3 regions of the Lysinibacillus sp. K60 genome follow, and region 3 is predicted to be linked to each of the others. Evidence: riboswitches for the same ligand, from Rfam matches in the RefSeq annotation. Region 3 holds a riboswitch; each other region holds the start of a gene.

Region 1 (2,205 bases), on a different contig from region 3:
AAGGAGCTCTATGGATTATTAAATGGACAAAACTCGAAAAAGCTATCCTTTGAGCGGTATATACAAATTAACTACTTAGATCAAATTACAGAAGCTGCCAATATACGTCTGTATCATTTATCAAACGGTCAATTCGAGCTTAGACGTTCAGATAGATTAGAAAAGCATGCGAAGCAAAGTGGCCTTGGTCTTGATGTTTATGATGCTTATACGGATCAATTACGAGATGTCAAAACTTTATCAGGTGGCGAAAAATTTAATGCTTCATTGAGCCTTGCATTGGGGATGGCAGATGTGATTCAAAGCTTCCAAGGTAATATTCATATTGAAACGATGTTTATTGATGAGGGCTTTGGCTCACTCGATGAGGAATCACTAAATAAAGCAATTGATACATTAATTGATTTACAGGATTCTGGTCGTATGATTGGCGTTATTTCTCATGTGCCTGAATTGAAATCTGCGATGCCAGCAGTTTTACACGTGGAAAAAACATTGAATGGCCATAGTCAAACCCATTTTGAAGTGAAATAAAACGAAGGCGTATAGGAATACGCCTTCGTTTTATTTTTTTCGAGTGGTGGTATTAGGTGTTGTGCCCTTTTTTGCAGCCATTACTTTTTTTACGATAGGAATAACAATAGGTGCTAACTTGACGGCAGTTTTTACAACGTTTGATACTTTCATCCCAAAACAGCTCCTTTTACAATTACTACTACCTGTTTCACTTAAAAATAAAACATTAACGGATAACACGAACAGCCTGAATTATATTCCAAATCACAATACCTAGTGAGACGAGAGCATAGATGGCGAATGAAGCAAACCAAATAATCATCACCGTCTTGTTATTGGAGGTTGGATCTAAACTAAATGTAGAAAAAACAAAGACAATAAAGAATAGAATGCCAAAAACAAAAGGTATTAAATGAGAGACAAGTGCACGAATCGAATGGCTTTTTACATCACTGTCTTTTGTCACAAAATATACAATTAATGGAACGATAAAAGGGGCGAAGAAAATACTAAGATAACTAAAGGCAGCTAAAATTTTTTGATTCTCCATAGTTGTACCTCCTTTTTAAATATTTACGCATGAAAAACAGCAAAGTTTCAAAAAAATGATGTATGGAAGGTTGTAATCCTTCAATCCTTTGCGTACAATGAGATTGTTCAAATAAATTCAGATGTAACGACCACAAGGGGAGCTGATGATGTCAGCTGAGACTGGGCACGTAATGCCTTGACTCTTCGAACCTGTAAGTTAACGCTTGCGTAGGGATGTGGATAGAAACCGACACTTGTACGATGTGAGGCTCTGTCCTGACATCGTTTTTTCGTCCTTAAAGGAAAAAAGGTGTCAGAAAGAGACATATCAGCGCTTTTCTATTCCTGCTCTTGTATCCTACATCGGAACAAAGGAGAGAATATGTATGGACAAAAAAAGACTATTAATGCTAGTGGAGATTGCGATTTTTGCAGCGATTGGTCTCGTACTGGATCAGGTTTCCTTTAAAGTATGGGCACAAGGCGGCTCAGTTAGTCTTGTTATGGTACCAATTATGTTAATAGCATTTCGCTGGGGCTTAGTAGCTGGGCTAACAACTGGATTACTCGTAGGTGTAATGCAAACCATGTTTGGTGCTACGATTGTGTACTGGCTACAAGGATTCTTGGATTATGGAGTTGCTTTTACAGTTGTAGGATTAGCGGCGGTTGTTCGTGGACCAGTGTTAGACGCTGCTAAACATATGAACAAAACAAAAATGGCACTTTATATAATCATAGGTACCGTTTTCGCAGGCTTCTTACGATACACAGCACATACAATTGCTGGTGCTGTATTTTTTGCCGAATATGCCGGTGACCAAAATGCATGGATCTATTCCATCATCTACAATGGTACATATATGCTACCAGCAACCATTTTAACGGCAATCGTTGGTGTTCTTTTATTCACAGCCGCTCCACAATTAATGCAAAGAAAAGCTTAATGCAAGTCCCTTCACATGAGTGGAGGGGCTTTTTTATCGTGAATAGCTCTTTTAGCACTTTGCAAAGTAGGAAAGCATACAATATTTAAAGCGTTTATCGTTATACGCATAAAAAGTTATGTTATATTAAAGAATAGATATTAGATGAAAGGGACGTTATACATGATTGTAAAAACGCAAGAAGAGATTGAAGCTTTTAAAAAAATAGGAC
Region 2 (2,205 bases), on a different contig from region 3:
ATTACCATAAGACGTTTTGGTTGGAATTTCCTAACGAATACGAAGAAAAAAGAGCCGCTGGTTGAGGAAAAAACTCTACAGGCAGAAGACACAAATGTAGCACATTTGTTAAAAGGCATGAAAAAACGATCTTAAAATAGAGGAAGCAGCAGTGCAAACTTAATAGTTTTGCACTGCTTTTTTATATTGTTTGAATAGAGAGTTGTCCCCTTTGTTAGAGCGGGTAAGATGATCTAAAAAGTGGGCTCTTTGCTCATAAGGAGAGAAAGGCGCTCTAAGTTGAGTCATTGCCGCTCATAAAGAGTAGAAAAGCGCTCCAAGTAGAGCCATTGCCGCTCATAAAGTGGAAAAAGGCGCTCTAAGTAGAGGTATTCTCGCTCATAAAGGGAAGAAAAGCGCTCTAACTAAAGTCATCACCGATCATAAAGAGAGATAAAACCCTCCAATCCCTCTCAATAAAGAGAAGAATTAAACCTCTTTACTAGCTCTGTTTTACGCATGCTACTCGCAACCATTACACCTAAAATGGCGCCGATTGTACTTGATGTTAAAAAGGCTGGTAGGAAGAAGAATGCTGCTACAGATGTTCCCATGAATAATTTTGCGTAAGGGACGGCAATAAGTGAAGCCAGAATGCCAGTTCCGATAACTTCTCCGATACCAGCTAACCACATCTTATTGCTATATTTATAGGCAAGGGCAGCACAGAACGCACCGATGATACTACCAGGGATAGCTAGTAGAGAGCCTGTTCCAGTAAAAATACGAATGATGGCAGTGACAAAGGCAACTATAACTGTTGGTACGGGTCCAAGTATAATCGCTCCTATCACATTAATAGCATGCTGAACGGGGTAAGCACGTGCGATTCCTGTTGGGATGGATACGAAAGTAGAGCCTGCAACAGCAACGGCTACTAATAAAGCCATGACTGTTAATTTACGAATTGACATAAAGTTCACTCCTTTTGGTAAAGTTGGTGAGGAAAAATAAAAAGGCCACCCCCTTTAAACAATAGGAAGCGGCCTTGCATGTATATAGTGACAACAGCAAGTAGCGCCACTTCCCTCCGCTAGTGTGAACTAGATCAGGTTCAAAGGGTCCGTATATTACCATATACGTCTCAGCCTTTTAAAGACTCCCCTAGTGGTTAAGATTATTCAATTTAGTGAATCAACAATAATGTAACATACTGTTAAAAATAGTCAATGATTTTTCAGACTATTTTGGATCGGGATGCATTAAATGAGGTGCTTTTTTCACTGTCCAGATGAGCGCAAGGAAGAAACAAGCTAATAATATGATAGAACCAAAAATATAGGGGCTATTCATATTCCAATCAAATAATAAACCTGCCAAAGCAGGTCCAATCATATTCCCAAGGCTCATATAGGCATTATTCAAGCCCGCAGCAAATCCCTGCTCTTTTTCTGCAAGTTTTGAGATGAGTGTATTAACAGCTGGGCGAATTAATGTCGTTGCTGTAGAGAAAATTGTTGCTACAACTAATATAAGGGCAAAGCCAGAAACAAATAATATTAAGAAAATAGCAACGGATGCAATAAACAAATTAACTAGTACTACTTTCATTTCACCATAACGATTGAACAGTGGTGTAATAATAAACATTTGTACTACTACTCCAAAAGCACCACCAACAACTAATATAATCGCTATATCTACAGGTGTGTAATTAAACTTTTCTGTCACAAATAATGACAATGTCGTTTGGAAATTTGCAATTCCAAACGAGAACACCAGCATAATTATGAGCATAACAAAATAAGGCATATGTATGGAACGAGCCATTTGCTTCGCCAGATTGTCTTGCTTTTGTTTCTGTTGCGCAGTGTTTGGTTTGGTAGAAGGTAATAAAAAGTAAGATAAAATAGATGCTACAATGGCTGCAGCTCCAGCTGTGAAAAATGGGAAATGTAAGCTTACCTTTGCTAAAAAGCCTCCAATACCAGGTCCAATCATAAAGCCAAGAGACATGGCGGCACCCAACATCCCCATACCTTTCCCGCGTTCTTCATAGGTTGTGACGTCAGCGACAAAAGCCATAATAGGAGGTGCAACAAATGCGGAACCTAGACCACCTAAAAATCTTGCTAAAAAGAGCATCCATACATCTGTAGCAAGGCCAAATCCGATTTGAGCAAGACCCGTTACGATAAGACCGAAAATAATTAAATTTTTTCGACC
Region 3 (2,205 bases):
CCGTTTGTCCATAGCCATCTCGCACTTGTAATTTAAATGTTTCCAAGAATACTCTAATGACCTCACTATTTAATGGCTCACCAGCTGATACAGCTTGGCGAATTGCACTTAAATCATACTCATGTAAATTATCAAGCGCTGCCATAAAACGATATTCAGTTGGTGTACAGCATAGTACATTGATTTTGAATCTCTGAAGCAATGCTAAATAAGAAGATGCTTCAAATTTACCTTTGTAGACAAATGCAGTAGCACCACTGCCTAAAGTAGCCAGAAACGGACTCCATATCCATTTTTGCCAGCCTGGTGCTGCAGTCGCCCAAACAATATCATTTTCTTGTACACCCAACCAATGTGGTGCTGTTGTTCGTAAATGAGCATAGCCCCAACTATGAGTATGCACTGCTGCTTTTGGATTTCCTGTTGTTCCACTTGTATAGGCTAAAAATGCATTGTCTGTGCTTTTTGTTGGGATAGGATTTATGTAGGTTGTAGATTGATTATACATTTTTTCAAGTATGTTCTGCCAAGGTTTATGTGCATTCCCTATGACAAATTGTTGGATGTCTTGTAAATTCCCCACTTTATCGAACTGTTCAATATAGGGTTCAAATGCAATAACCGCTTTAGCATTTGCATGACGAATTCGATACTCAATATCCTTTGTTCTTAACATTTCAGAACTTGGAATAATAGTTAAACCTGCTTTTAATGCAGCAATATACACAATATATGCTTCCACTGAACGGGGTACCATCACTAAAATGACATCACCTTTCTTTAAACCTTGCTTGGTGAATACATGTGCTGCTTGATTCGCTTTTTCCAATAAATGTGCATATGTAATACATTGGATGTCTTGGTTTTCTTCATAAATGATTAAAGCATTTTTGGTTGCATCCTGAGCATATTTTTCAATTTCCTCTACTATGTTATACCATTCTGGTGCAACTAAATCTTGTCTTTTCATGGCAATTGCCCCCTTTTGTTATGACACATTATAAAACTCTTTTTTCAGCATTTTCAATGGTTTGTGTTTAATTTCGGTAAAGTCATGACAACTATCATACTCTCCTATATGGCATCGGTCACATTTTATCTATAGGAAAACTTGCTATTGAATACAAATGAAAAGTATGGTACATTTTGGTCAACTAAAAGCAAGATTGCAGGGGGACTCGCAAGAGTTGAGAAGGTAAAACCTGACCCTTTGAACCTGTTAGTTAATACTGACGTAGGGAGCAATAAACATCTTTTTTCAGATGAAAGGCTCTTTTCGTGCATTTTTACACAAAAAGAGCCTTTTTTGCATGCTTACGTCCATCCCTTAAGGAGGACTACAATGATTTTTCAAACAATTCGTCAACAACAACCACTTATCCATTGTATTACCAATTATGTAGTGGCAAATTTTCAAGCAAATGGTTTATTAGCGATAGGTGCTTCACCAGTAATGACCGATGACTGCCAAGAGGTAGAGGAGATGGTAGCCATTGCTCAAGCATTATTAATTAATATTGGAACACTTAATAATCGCACAAAAAGTGCCATGTTATTAGCAGGTGAAAAAGCCAATATACTTGATATTCCTGTTGTTTTAGATCCTGTCGGAGTTGGAGCCACAACTTACCGTAAGGAAACCGTAAAATATTTACTTGAAAACATACAATTTGCCGTTATTCGCTGTAATCTCGGCGAGCTAGCAGCAATAGCTGGTGTAAATTGGCAACAAAAAGGTGTCAATAGTGGTCATGGCACTATCGCTATGGAAGCAGAAGCCGTATCATTGGCTCAACGCTATCAATGCATTGTTATTGTCACAGGAGAACGCGATTTTATAACTGATGGCAAGCATAGTCAATGGATCGCTGGTGGTCATCCACAAATGACGGAAGTAACGGGTACAGGTTGTTTACTTAGTGCAATTTGTGGCGCAGCCTATAGTGTAAGCCATAACCCTTACCAACAATTAATAGAAACACTTACTTACTATAAAAAAGCAGGTGTACTGGCATCAGCATTTACTGCAGACATTGGTGATTTTCAAATAGCCTTACTCAATGCTATACATCGCTTATCAAAGGATGGTGTAGCTTCATGCATATTGTAACAACAATCGCTGGCTCAGATAGTGGTGGTGGCGCGGGTATACAGGCTGATTTAAAAACATTTCAGGAATTAGAAGTGTTTGGTACTTCTGTGATT

Evidence for each region. Region 3 has a riboswitch for thiamine pyrophosphate ahead of thiM (hydroxyethylthiazole kinase). Riboswitches for the same ligand answer to the same signal wherever they lie in the genome.
Region 1: linked by a shared signal. The riboswitch ahead of thiT (energy-coupled thiamine transporter ThiT) and the one ahead of thiM (hydroxyethylthiazole kinase) in region 3 are both predicted to bind thiamine pyrophosphate.
Region 2: linked by a shared signal. The riboswitch ahead of thiW (energy coupling factor transporter S component ThiW) and the one ahead of thiM (hydroxyethylthiazole kinase) in region 3 are both predicted to bind thiamine pyrophosphate.

Annotation. Positions count from the first base shown of each region.
Region 1 covers NZ_JAASJR010000011.1:80,660-82,864, forward strand. Annotated here, with positions in the region: gene HCH28_RS20180 (AAA family ATPase) at 1-534, shown strand, start outside; gene HCH28_RS25180 (hypothetical protein) at 565-687, opposite strand; gene HCH28_RS20185 (magnetosome magnetite crystal formation protein family) at 743-1,066, opposite strand; TPP riboswitch at 1,192-1,299, shown strand; gene thiT (energy-coupled thiamine transporter ThiT) at 1,434-1,994, shown strand; gene map (type I methionyl aminopeptidase) at 2,157-2,205, shown strand, end outside.
Region 2 covers NZ_JAASJR010000001.1:576,852-579,056, forward strand. Annotated here, with positions in the region: gene HCH28_RS02805 (VWA domain-containing protein) at 1-135, shown strand, start outside; gene thiW (energy coupling factor transporter S component ThiW) at 453-953, opposite strand; TPP riboswitch at 1,048-1,155, opposite strand; gene HCH28_RS02815 (MFS transporter) at 1,222-2,205, opposite strand, start outside.
Region 3 covers NZ_JAASJR010000004.1:182,346-184,550, forward strand. Annotated here, with positions in the region: gene mbcS (acyl-CoA synthetase MbcS) at 1-970, opposite strand, end outside; TPP riboswitch at 1,161-1,258, shown strand; gene thiM (hydroxyethylthiazole kinase) at 1,343-2,110, shown strand; gene thiD (bifunctional hydroxymethylpyrimidine kinase/phosphomethylpyrimidine kinase) at 2,098-2,205, shown strand, end outside.